4 regions of the Shewanella sp. SM74 genome follow, and region 4 is predicted to be linked to each of the others. Evidence: predicted binding sites of a transcription regulator. Region 4 holds the regulator's gene; each other region holds the start of a gene.
The links. Region 4 encodes LexA, which represses DNA repair genes until DNA is damaged. Its sites were predicted from a motif close to TACTGTATNNNNATACAGTA; they were not measured.
Positions count from the first base shown of each region.

Region 1 (3,191 bases), on a different contig from region 4:
AATCTCCGCAACTTGAGCCGCCGTAGTATTCAAGACGCTTTCTAACTTATCTTCACTGTCACTTAACAGCGATAGCGTTTCATCAAGGTTTCGCGTCAACTGGGCAACTTGCTCGGTCAGCGATTCGTTACGACGGTCAATCATGAGCAACAGTTCTTGAGACAGCAACTTAGCTACGGCAAGGCTTCCAACCTCTTCCGCGATAGCATTTTTTCTATGCTCAAGATTATTTTTGTACTCAATCAAGAACCCTTGGATCGACGATGTTCTGCCCTGCAGATGAACGCTCAAGTTACGTGTCGTTGGCTCGACACCGTTTTTAAGCATTTCATTCGCGAGCTTAGTCACTTCCTCAAGAGTTGCCTTCGGTTTCACTGCCAATTGTTCCATTTGCTTGCCTCAAACATCTTCAAAGTTAATGACTTACATCGATAAATCACAGTGTAGCCAGTTATTCAACACTCTGCAATGGAAACGATTTTTTTACGGAAACATCGTTTCCCGTTTCCCGTGGTGATTTGCGTCATTCTTGTCTTGTATGGTGCTGATATAGAAGGGTAAATCCTGAAATTGGCCAGAATCGGCCGCCGTAATAGAATGTTCCTACATCAACTGAATGGGACAGAAAAAATGACCGAACTAGCAACTACGCCAACTGCACCGCGCAACCATGCAGAGGTCGCTATGTACCACTACTATCTGACCAATGCCGTGTTGACGACGAGCCCCAACGAGCAAGTCATTGGTGATGTGTTGGGGATGGGGGAAGATGACTTTGTGATGGAGCTGTTTGCGCTGTCTGAAGCGTTTTGGCTAAAAGGTGAAGATCTCTATGCCGAGGGTAAAGCGTTCTCAGGGCTTGCGGTATTCGACGTTGTGGCTGAGCTGGCTGAGTTCTTCTGGGGGTATGTAGAGCATACTGGAGAAATGCCTGACCTTGATGCGTTCAAGCTGGATATTGACCGAGTGTTTGAGACTTACACGCGATAAATCACCTGTCTAATACTCTTCAAAACAGTGAGGCCTACAACCCCGATGGTAGTAGGCCCAACTTCCAAGCAGTAGTTTCTAACCCTGTAATGGAGTGCTTATCTTTTTAATATTTGTTCCCTCCATGTATTCTTTACGCAAAAAATCATCTTCGGGATTTTCGATGTTTCAATAATTAGTTATACTGTATTAATGTACAGTATTTGTGATTTGTCCTATGAACGTCATCATTGGTTTGGCATCGGCAGGCATACACGGCTTTGAGAGCCCCGCCGCTGGATACCAAGAGAAGGCGCTAAGCCTCAATAATCTTATTGTCTCACACCCATCAGCAACGGTATTTGCAGAGGTTACCGACGATGCTATGACGGGTCTTGGGCTATTTACCGGAGATCTACTTGTCGTTGATAAGTCATTGACTGCGACGCGGGGAGATGTCGTTTTGGCGCTGGTGGACGGCGAAACCGTTTGTCGGCAGCTAGACCATGACCATCATAAACTTCATGCCAATACCAATGCTCATTATTCCGAAATATCAGTCACAGACGGGATAGAGATTCAGGGCGTGGCCATTTGTGCCGTGCGCTTTCATCGACGAAAGCGCGATCCTCTAGTGTTGAAAAGCCTTGATGACCTTCTGGTTGAATCGACGTTTGTGGGCCGTGCAAGAGGTGACTCGATGACGGGGGTGGGCATTCACTCCGGTGACATCCTGATAGTGTCACGTCAACTCACCGCAGGTTCAGGCGATGTCATTATTGCCATGTACGAAAACGAATTTGTCTGTAAAGTCCTCGATCTCACCAATAGCAGGCTGTTATCGGCTAACGACTATTTTGAGCCGGTGTTAATCAAGCCGGATGATAGATTTTGGTGTGAGGGTGTTGTGCCAGCATCAATTAGGCTACTAAAACAGCCGAGTTTATTGCTATGAGCAGTATTATCGCGCTTTGCGACGGGAATAAATTTTATAGCTCATGCGAACAGATTTTTAACCCTCTGTATCGTGGTAAGGCACTAATCGTGGTCTCGAACAATGACGGGATGATCGTGACGTTAAGCCCAGAAGCGGCCGCGTTGGGACTTAAAAAATTCACGCCTTACTTTCAAGTGGCCGAGTTCTGTCGGGCGAATGGGGTGGTCATTTGCTCGAGCAATTATGCGTTGTATTCAACAATCAGCACCCAGTTCATGAGGGTCGCGTCGAGAGAGTGCTATTCGTATTTTCCCTATTCTATTGACGAAATTTTTGCTGAATTTGGCAACGACACACCACAAAACCTATCAAAATTAGGCCGTAAGCTAAGGCATGATGTGTGGCGCGAGGTTAGATTGCCTATCGGTGTCGGGCTAGGGGATTCCTTGACGCTGGCGAAGGCCGCAAATCATGCTGCGAAGCGCTTAGGCTATCGCGGTGTTTGCGTGATTAAAGCGCATAATCGCGAAGCCATCTTAGGGGCGATGTTGACTACCGATGTGTGGGGGGTGGGTAAACGAATTGGTCAGCGGCTAAGTTCGATGGGGATTCACACGGCGCTGCAGTTGGCCCAGATGAAGACTAAGACCGCGAGGAAAATGTTTGGCGTTAACATCGAAAGAACGGTTTTCGAGCTGAATGGGACAAAGGCGTTTAGCTGGGACGATATGCCCGTTAATAAGCGACAGATATTCTCTACACGCTCGGTTGGCCAGCGAATAACGACGATAGCAGGGTTAAAGGAGGCGTTGTCATTCCATGCGTGTGAAGCGGCTCGAAAGCTAAGGGGTCAAAAATCGGTAGCACGTTGCTTGGTATTTTTTGCTCAAACATCCGCGTATGACAAGCATGGTGTTAGTGGTTTCAGTCGGACAATTCATTTACCAGCTCCCACCAGTGACAGCATGATCATCAGTCAGCAAATTACCTCTGCGGTTGAGTCATGTTATGCCGCAGTGCCGTACTATCGCGTTGGGGTAGGGCTATTAGATATAGAACCAGGCTTGCAGCTCGATATGTTCAACGACAACCTGGGAAAACCAGCGTTGATGTCAGTCATGGACAGATTAAACGAGCAAATGGGCAAAGGTGCCGTGTTCGTCGCCGCCAATGGCATTGAGAAAAATTGGCAGATGCGCCGTGAGTTTTTGAGCCCGTCCTATCTAACCAACTGGAATGACATCCCTAATATCAAGTGTTAGGACTTGATTAAGGAATACTAGCG
Region 1 covers NZ_JAKKRZ010000058.1:3,205-6,395, reverse strand. Annotated here, with positions in the region: gene L5M49_RS24500 (hypothetical protein) at 1-390, opposite strand, end outside; gene L5M49_RS24495 (hypothetical protein) at 631-990, shown strand; gene L5M49_RS24490 (S24 family peptidase) at 1,208-1,924, shown strand; gene L5M49_RS24485 (Y-family DNA polymerase) at 1,921-3,168, shown strand.
Region 1: a site for LexA is predicted at 1,173-1,192, ahead of L5M49_RS24490 (S24 family peptidase). Genes of this name have one in related genera too.

Region 2 (3,191 bases), on a different contig from region 4:
CTTTGGCCAAGGGTGACAAAATCCCGCGTATCATTGCTGGGCCGAACTAAACTGCCCGACAGCGATTTGCTGTACTGGGGAGTCATATCGCTAAAAGGACTAGTACGCACAAATACCGACATCGCTTTAGCGTATTGGCGCTCAGAGCGCAGTTTTTCACAGGCCCTAAAAGTGTATTCATTGATTGCCTGTTGCATCGCTTCCAAGTTATCAATACGACTACCAAAGGAGCGGGAGCTGATAATTTGTTGCTTAGTGGCGGCGACCTCTTGTATGTCATCACAGGCAATGCCGTTAAGTTCACGTACTGTGCGCTCAACGGTGACCGAAAAGGTATCGCGGATAAGTTTGGGATGCGCATCCGCCAATTGCAGCGCGGTATTTATGCCCATGATGTTCAAGCGTTTCGTAAGCCTACGGCCTATTCCCCAGACTTCTTCGACAGGGATAAGCGCCATGAGTCGTCGTTGGCGTTCACGGTCGCGTAAATCAACCACGCCACGGGTTGCTGGATAACGCTTAGCAGCATAGTTTGCCAGTTTGGCGAGGGTCTTTGTCGGCCCAATGCCAACGCAAACACTGATCCCTGTCCATTGCGGTATTCGCTGATAAATATCTAATGCAAGCTGATGAATATCGGTGCATTTATCGATGCGTGATAGATCTAAAAACGCTTCATCAATACTATACACTTCTACTTTTGGCACCATTTGCTCTAAGGTGGTCATCACTCTGTTTGACATGTCGGCATAGAGTGCATAGTTGGAGGAGAATACCGCAACCTGATGCTGGCGGAGTTGGTTTGCTATTTGATATACAGGCACCGCCATCTTGATGCCAAGTTGTTTTGCCTCTACGGAGCGGGCGACGACGCAGCCATCGTTATTGGATAACACCACAATCGGCTTACCAACCAAATCCGGCCTAAACATCCGCTCACAGGAGGCATAAAAATTATTGCAATCGACGAGGGCGAATAGTGAGGGCGTCATTTGAGCTTTTTCACCACGTTGGTCACTACCCCAAAGATGTTTAACTCAGACTCATCATTGATAGCGATCGGGGAGAATAAGGCATTACGTGGTAGCAATTGCACCACAGGGCGTAGCTGTAATTGCTTTACGGTAAACTCACCGTTCACCGCTGCGACAACGGTATCACCGTGGGCTGGCTGTAGTGAGCGATCCACCACCAAAATATCACCGGAGAAAATCCCCGCTTCGATCATCGAATCCCCTTGGACTTTGACAAAAAACGTGGCGGCAGGATGTTTGATGCATAACTCATTGAGATCTAATGTTTGTTCTACATAGTCTTGGGCCGGTGACGGAAATCCTGCGGCAATCAAGGAGCTAAATAACGAGAGCTGATATTGGGTATGTTTGGCGAAGCGGCCTAGAAGCATCATAATAAATCACAATATACTGTACATATAAACAGTATAGTCTAACTATGAAGCTTATCGAAAGAATTTATGTGGGGAGAGTTATGTTATCGACCCAAGTGCTGTCGAGTGCTGAGCAATTGATGATGGCTGCTCTAAAGCACCCTTGACGGCTTGAATATCGCCAAGGGTGAGCGTTTCGTCCATTTAATTCAGTTAACGCACTTTAGTTAACGCAATTTAGTTAATCCAACCGAGCCATAGCCACCATAAATAATCCAGTGGCATGAGTGCAACTAGAGTTATTGCCGCTAGAGGTAAGGTGATGCGAAGTAGTTTAGTTAATGGCTCTTGGGATAATTGCATCGCCAAAATCAAAGGAGCCACCTGATAAGGAAAAATCACGGTTGAGAAACCGATCACCTGCGTCATTAATACCGCAGGGGTGGAGAAGCCAGTTGCATTGGCAAAGTCTGCTGCCATGGGGGATAACACAGTCGGCACACCTGGAACCGTTGCCACTAATCCTGTTAGCGTCGCGATTAACGATAACGACATAAAATTCAGGAACGATGCCCCTTGCTGCAAGGGTAACCATTCACTGAACAGTTGACCTAGCGCAGTGCCGAGCCCGGAATGATTGACCAATGCTCCCAGACCTAAGGCTGCCGCGACAAAAATGACGGTCGACAAATCCACTGAACTATTAAAACTCTTAGACTCAAGCACTCCCCATTTGGGGAGCAATAACAAGATAGCCGTTGTTAATCCTACCCAAGCGGGATTAATGCCGTGCAGCGAGTCAGTCACCCAAAAGAGCAAAGTAATAGTCAGTAACAGTGCAACTTTCTTTTGCATATCAAGGTTGTAAGCTTCTTTTTCAATAACGCGTTCAGGCTGGTTGTTATCAATTTTTGCAGGAAATAGGAAAACGACTAGCGCCACAATCAATATTGATTTGAGTAAGCCAAGGATTGGAAAATGCAATAAGAGATACTCAGTATAACCAAAGTGGATATTGAATAGATTCTCACTGGAACCCGCTAATATCATGTTGGGAATATTCGCGGGCAACACGGCAAAACTGGGCATGTTGCACGCCAGTGCCAAGGCGGTCGCAATGCCTATCCGTCCATGGCTACCACGAGCAAAACCGACTTGCTCAGCTAACGCCATACCAATTGGCACCATGACCACAGCACGGCCAACGGATGAGGGCATCACAAAGCCAAGCAGCACGGCACTAAAGACCAAACCCGCAATCAAGCGTGGATAACTTGTGGTCAGTATGGGGGCAATCAAACTGGCCATTCTGCGACTTAAACCTGACTGAGTGATGGCACTGCCGATCACAAACCCCGAAATGATTAACCACACCGCAGTTGAGCCGAATCCGGAGAAAAGTATACTCGGCTCAATGAGTTTAAAAATGGTGGCAAGGGCAAAAAAGATTAACCCCGCCATAAAGGGCGGGAAGAAACCTGTGCTCCAAAACATCAAGGTCACTAACACTACGCCTGCGCTGTAGGAAAACACCGCGGGATGCTGACTTAGCGGAAAAAGCGCAAGTAAAGTAGCGATCAACAGTGCACTGAAAAACGCTAGCTGTTTAACGCCAATAAAACGTTTCATGTTTACCGACCTATTGGGTTGAATACGTAAAAGATGCCTACTAAGATAACTGACTTGGTTTGGCGTTTTAAGAAGGTAATATGTCAAAGTATGTTCCTAAAGCGACATTGTTAACACCCAGTGATGCGGCGTTTATCATAGATGCCAATCGGCCCGTGCTGACCCATACTCGCAA
Region 2 covers NZ_JAKKRZ010000001.1:376,604-379,794, forward strand. Annotated here, with positions in the region: gene umuC (translesion error-prone DNA polymerase V subunit UmuC) at 1-992, opposite strand, end outside; gene umuD (translesion error-prone DNA polymerase V autoproteolytic subunit) at 989-1,408, opposite strand; gene L5M49_RS01685 (SLC13 family permease) at 1,625-3,016, opposite strand; gene L5M49_RS01690 (AraC family transcriptional regulator) at 3,097-3,191, shown strand, end outside.
Region 2: a site for LexA is predicted at 1,423-1,442, ahead of umuD (translesion error-prone DNA polymerase V autoproteolytic subunit). Genes of this name have one in related genera too.

Region 3 (3,191 bases), on a different contig from region 4:
GGTGTCGGTCAACTTTTCTGTTGATTCCATCATTACTTCCACAGTCAAAAAGGGACATCGATTCGAGGTGATATATATCAGCTTCTTACATGTCGTTTATCTTCGTTAAACTCAATATTGAGTCAACGTACAAATTAGCATCCTAGCCGCGTTTACTAAAGTTAAAAAATATACCTTAACAAATTTTGTCAGCTCAAAACACTAAGCTTATTCATTGCATGCCAATCAAACCAGCTTAATGCGTGCAGGCGCATATTATAAGGCGCACGCCACCGATTGCGACTATGAATTATGCGTTATTGTACGCAAATTAATCAAATAGGCAGTTTTCAAAACTTTTAACCAGTAATTCCAGCCCCTTTTGATCTTCTTCATCGAAACGATCGAAGATAGGACTGTCAATATCGAGCACGGCAACCACGTTACCTTGCGCACGAACTGGCACAACGATTTCAGAATTACTGGCAGAATCACAGGCAATATGACCATCAAATTGATGGACATCGGCCACTCGCTGAGTTTGATTAGTGAATGCTGCTGTACCACACACACCTTTTCCTAAGGGAATGCGTGTACAAGCCACTTTACCTTGAAACGGGCCTAATACGAGTTGTTCGCCACGCATGACGTAGAATCCCACCCAGTTCAGCTCAGTTAAATTATCATTGAGCAAGGCTGAAAAATTCGCCATAGCCGCAACAAGGTCGTCTTCCCCTTCCAACAAGGCCAAGGCTTGACGGTTAAGTGACTCATAAAATTTCGATTTCATTACATTTCCTAACAATTTTATTCTGCTGCTTCGGTCTTTTTAGCCGCTTTTTTCGCTGCAGGCGGATTCGTTGGCGTACTATTAACCTGAACGGCGCCTTTAAGCAAGTTCGTCAGCTCATCTTTATTGTTAGCAAAATAGAATGCGAGCTTTTCACCCACACTTTCATCTATACCCAAATCAGCTTTTTGAATGAAGGGGATAAGGTTATCGGCGATATCGAGCATCTTATCGTAGGCATCAGCCTCCTTCTTAGATGTGAATGTCATCTTTTCAACCCCTTCTCTGACCACGACAAACTGTGTTATTACTGCCATGACTGCCCTCGCACTGTTTTTATATACAGTAACTAGAGTGACATAGATTGAACTTGTGATGCAAGTGTTCTCATTAATCTGATATTATTAGCGTACTTTCGTTGCCAAGATTATAAAGCGCTAGACGTGGCTTAACAGCTAACTAGCACGACACTTTGCACCGATCTCGCTGTTATTACTCCTATTAGGCTAATATATATTTTTATATGCATGAAAACGCAGCAGAAAATTCAGTAACCCTATGCCGCTCCTGCGATTTAGCAGTCCGCAAACGTGCCTTGCCTAGCGGTGTTAGAGCAATCTGTCCTCGTTGCAGCACTGCACTTTATGACACGCCATACTGCTCTGTGAATGGTATGTTAGCCCTATGTATTTCGGCATTAGTGTTTTATTTCCCTGCTAATTTTTTACCCGTACTCGAGATCCACTTTTTCGGCAGTATTCGTACTACCACGGTTTTCCAAGGGGCATTTGCAGTATTTGACCAAGGCTATTGGGTTGTAGGTGTCGCCGTACTTGCCGCAGCTGTGATAGGTCCAGGCTTATTACTGTTATCGATATTGACACAGATTTTAATTGTGAAATGGGGATTGAGTAGCCTTTTTTGGCGTAACTCATTGAAGCAGTTGTTAAAATTTCATGGCGTCTTATCGCAGCTCACTATGCTGGAAATTTATGTGATCAGCTTCTTAGTTTCATCATTTCAGCTATCTGATTTTTCGGACATTTATTTTGGTATGGGCACATTTTGCTTCACTATGCTGTTTCTCGTGACCTTGTTTCTACAAAGAGAATACGACTTAGAACATATGTGGACGTTATTGGAAGGTCATAGCTGATATGAAACAACAAGGTAAAGATATCGGCCTATGTCTCTGTAAAGTGTGTCGCCAACTCAACAGCAGTGAACTCACGCACTGTCAGCGCTGTGAAACTGAGTTGCACGTCAGGGACTATTCCAGCCTGCAAAAAAGTTGGGCTTTGTTGATTACCGCTGCCATCTTGCTGGTGCCAGCCAACATTTACCCTATTACTATGCTGACCAATCAAGGGCAAGTGCGGCACGACACCATTTTTTCAGGCATTTTGCATTTAGTGCATTCAGATATGCTGCCTATTGCCATCATAGTGTTTACCGCCAGTATTTTAGTACCATGGATTAAAATCATCGGCTTATCCATTTATCTGTGTGCGATCAGCTTTGACATTCCGATTTCAAAAAAGAAATTGATGGTGGGTTTTCACATCATCGAATGGATTGGCCGCTGGTCAATGCTCGATTTATTTGTCATCTCAATCACAGTGGCATTAGTGAACATGGGACAATTACTCGACGCGAAACCCGCGCCTGCGGCTACCGCATTTGCCTTGGTTATTCTGTTAACTCAGTTAGCCGCAAAAGTTTTAGACACTCGTTTACTCTGGGATCGATTGGAACCTCAAGATGACACAAATTGAATCGCCGAAAGTTGTAAAGAAAAAACTCTTTTCGCCCATTTGGCTGCTTCCTATTGTCGCGTTGGCATTAGGTGCTTGGCTGGGCATTAAGAGCATTAAAGAATCGGGGGTTGAAATTCAAATTCACTTTCCGAGCGCCACTGGGATTGATGTAGGTAAAACCTTAGTCAAATACCAAGGTTTGACTGTTGGTAAAGTGAAAGACATTGGCATAGATGAAGATCTCAAAGGCGTGAACGTCAAGGTCATGATGGACTACCGCGCTAAGCCTTTCTTGAATAAAGAAACCCTCTTCTGGCTTGTCACACCTAAAGCAAGTATTACAGGTGTTGAAGGCTTAGATGCGCTGTTTTCGGGTAACTATATTGCTATCCAACCAGGGAAAGGCAATGCATCGACCTTTTTTGAAGCAGAACGCCAACCGCCGCCGATGCAAATCGGCTCAGAAGGTGTGATGGTCGAATTGACCTCCGATAAACTCGGTTCGCTCGATGTTGGCTCGCCAATATTTTTCCGCCAAATCCCCGTGGGTAGCGTGGTCAGCTATCGTTTAGATGGCAATCAAAGGGTCATTATCAGCGCTTTCATTCAAGAGCAATATGCGCGGTTAGTGAAGAAAAATTCTCACTTTTGGAATGTTTCTGGCG
Region 3 covers NZ_JAKKRZ010000002.1:178,426-181,616, forward strand. Annotated here, with positions in the region: gene proQ (RNA chaperone ProQ) at 1-30, opposite strand, end outside; gene L5M49_RS02870 (GAF domain-containing protein) at 311-769, opposite strand; gene L5M49_RS02875 (YebG family protein) at 787-1,086, opposite strand; gene L5M49_RS02880 (paraquat-inducible protein A) at 1,293-1,925, shown strand; gene L5M49_RS02885 (paraquat-inducible protein A) at 1,927-2,544, shown strand; gene L5M49_RS02890 (PqiB family protein) at 2,531-3,191, shown strand, end outside.
Region 3: a site for LexA is predicted at 1,098-1,117, ahead of L5M49_RS02875 (YebG family protein). Genes of this name have one in related genera too.

Region 4 (3,191 bases):
AGCACCTGCGGCTTGTTTCTGCTCTGTGACCCAAGCCTCAAACTCGGCTTCGGGTAACGCTTGTACTACGATAGGCATAAAACCATGGTCTTTACCGCAGAGCTCGGCGCATTGACCACGGTAAATGCCGGGTTTGTCGATGCGAGTCCAGGCCTCATTGATAAATCCTGGATTGGCATCTTTCTTAATTGCAAAGGCGGGCACCCACCAAGAATGGATGACATCCTCTGAAGTCATCAGAAAGCGGATTTTGCGGTTTATCGGTAGAACGAGCGGTTTATCGACTTCCAATAGATAGTTTTCACCCTTGGTTTCGGTGCCTTCGATTTGTGCTCTGGGTGTTGTCAGTATGCTATAAAAATCAATATCTTGATCGAAATAGCTGTAATGCCATTTCCATTGGGAACCCGTGACTTTTACGGTGAGATCGGCGTTGCTGGGATCTTCCATTGCGATTAAAGTTTTTGTCGCTGGAATCGCCATTAAGATCAAAATGATAAATGGCAGAATCGTCCAAGCGATTTCAACTTTAGTGCTTTCGTGAAAGTGGGACGCGACAGCGCCTTTGGATTTTCTGTGGTTGATCATGGCGTAAATCATGACGCCAAAGACCACTAGGCCTATTGCGCAGCAGATATACAAGATGGTCATGTGCAAGTGATAAACCTTGCCACTGATCTCGGTCACGCCAGGGGTCATGTTGAACCGCATGTCTGCGGCGGTCAACGGTGGTGCGAAAAGCACCACGAGTAAACAATACAACAATTGCTTCACAAGACTTCTCCTCTGCCAATTGCGAATAGCAACTACAAAGAAGAGCAACACAGTAAGTCTCAACTCTATGCAAACTCTTCAGTTCCCAAAAAAGCTTTTTTGACTTCAACGTGCGTTGGCGGCTGTTACTTTTAATCAAGTATTGTTACTGCTGGTAATTAGCCACGCTGGCACATACTGCTGAAATAAATCTGTTCTCTATTTTTAGTGGCGCTTCGAGTTCGATAAATACTCGATTCATTGACCACGGAAGGTGATATATCATCACCGACTTAACCAACCATACTTGCTGTTTAAATATTGATCAAGATCACTTATTTATCTAATTATCTGAAAAATTGCCAAAAAAAAGCCTCACATTCATAGGTGAGGCGGCTTTCAAGGTAAAAAATTAAATGAATATTTAGTGTACAGCGCTAAAAAAAGATTGCTGACCGAAGAGATTGCCTTGCTCAATGCGTACGTCGGCATGTAAGTGACTGTTTACGTCTTCAAGCACTATGCCCATAGCTCGGGCACTTTTAGCCACGATTTGTAGGCGTCGATTATCCCGCGCATCTAATGATTGAGTCCAAGTAATGACTGCACTGGACGTACCACTTGTCAGGGCTTTTTCCATCGCCCACAGGGTTTCGACTTCATCTTTAGCATGAACCAGTAAGACTCTATCCATACGCACACCTGCGCTGGCAAGCATTTGCTTGTAGCCAATACTTGGTGGGTTGATGAGCACTAACCAACGGCCCTGTTGGCTTAACTGAGCGAGTTGTGCACTCAGATGAATTAATTCTTGGCGACCTTGAGTCTTAGTTGGCATACAGGCGATAGGCGCATGGTGCCAGTCATAGTCGGCATCACGGACTTCATCGAGCCACAAGCCCGGATGGCGGGGGGCATTGCCAAGTAGTTTATTCATAGCCAATCTCCATTACGGATCACACCGACGGCGAGTCCTTCAATTGTTAAACTTTGGAAGCCTAAATCCACTTTAATCGGGGAGTAATCTTCATTTTCGGCATGTAGATAGACCACATTACCTTTTTTTTCGAAACGTTTAACAGTGACATCGTCATCGACTCTAGCGACAACCACTTGACCATTTCTAGCTTGTTCTACTTTATGAACTGCCAGCAAATCACCTTCGAGAATGCCGATATTCTTCATGCTGTCACCCTTTACTCGCAGTAAAAAATCGGCGGCGGGATGGAACATGCTTGGGTCGACTTGGTAGTACTGTTCAACATGTTCTTGGGCGAGGATAGGTTCACCTGCGGCCACTTGGCCGATGAGCGGTAAACCTGTTTCAGTCAAATCTTCGATTTCCGCAGGCAGACGAATGCCTCGAGATGTGCCTGGCATGATCTCAATGCAGCCCTTTTTTGCCAACGCTTTAAGATGTTCTTCAGCCGCATTGGCGCTCTTAAAACCTAAACGGGTTGCGATTTCTGCCCGAGTGGGTGGCATGCCAGTATCGGCAATATTTCGTTTAATTAGCTCTAATATTTCAGCTTGGCGTGGCGTCAAAGGTCTCATGGTGTTTCCTGTTTTTCTATACAGTTACTGTTAGTATATACAGTATTATTTGCAGCGCAAGTATTAACCACTTTTTAGCTATGTTGGAGAGAATTAGCGAATATTGCCCATAGTCTGGTATTCTATCGGGCTAGTAAACGCACTTAATTGCATAAGAATAATGCCTAAACACGACTCTCTTTGGTTGAAATCATTACGTTGGATCCAAAAACACTTAGTGCACACTATTGTGGTGCCTCAGGATCCCTTTGCCGATCTGAATCTGGATGCTTCCAGACCCCTTGTTTATGTGATGAAAACAGAATCCCTTAGTGACATAGCTGCTTTGAGCGAAATAACGGCTAAGTTAGGTTTACCAAGCCCTTATGAGCCTCTAGTGGCTAATGGTGTGACTGCGCCTCGGGTTGTCTGTCTTCAAGGACGTAAGCCACTGTTTGGCGAGCGTGCTGGTAATGAGCCTTTCCTCGAATGCTTTATGCGTTTGTTAGCCGTGCATAAGGAACGTCCTGAATTGGATATTCAACTTGTGCCTGTGAGCTTGTATTGGGGTCGAACGCCAGGGAAAGAAGACGACACTATGAAGGCGGCCGTATTTGAGCGGGAAAACCCGACTTGGTTGCGCAAGTGCTTGATGATTCTGTTCTTAGGTCGACATAACTTCGTGCAGTTTTCGAATGCCGTATCCCTGCGTTACATGGCTGACGAACATGGCACCGACATGGGGATTGCCCATAAGTTAGCACGGGTTGCGCGCGTGCATTTCCGTCGTCAACGTAAGGTAATGACAGGGCCTGTGCTGCCAAACCGCCAAGCACTGTTTCATTCGTTGCTCAAATCTGAGTCGCTGCGCAAAGCGATTCAAGAAGAAGCCGCCAGTAAAAAGA
Region 4 covers NZ_JAKKRZ010000014.1:99,371-102,561, forward strand. Annotated here, with positions in the region: gene coxB (cytochrome c oxidase subunit II) at 1-774, opposite strand, end outside; gene L5M49_RS15265 (cell division inhibitor SulA) at 1,178-1,690, opposite strand; gene lexA (transcriptional repressor LexA) at 1,687-2,307, opposite strand; gene plsB (glycerol-3-phosphate 1-O-acyltransferase PlsB) at 2,468-3,191, shown strand, end outside.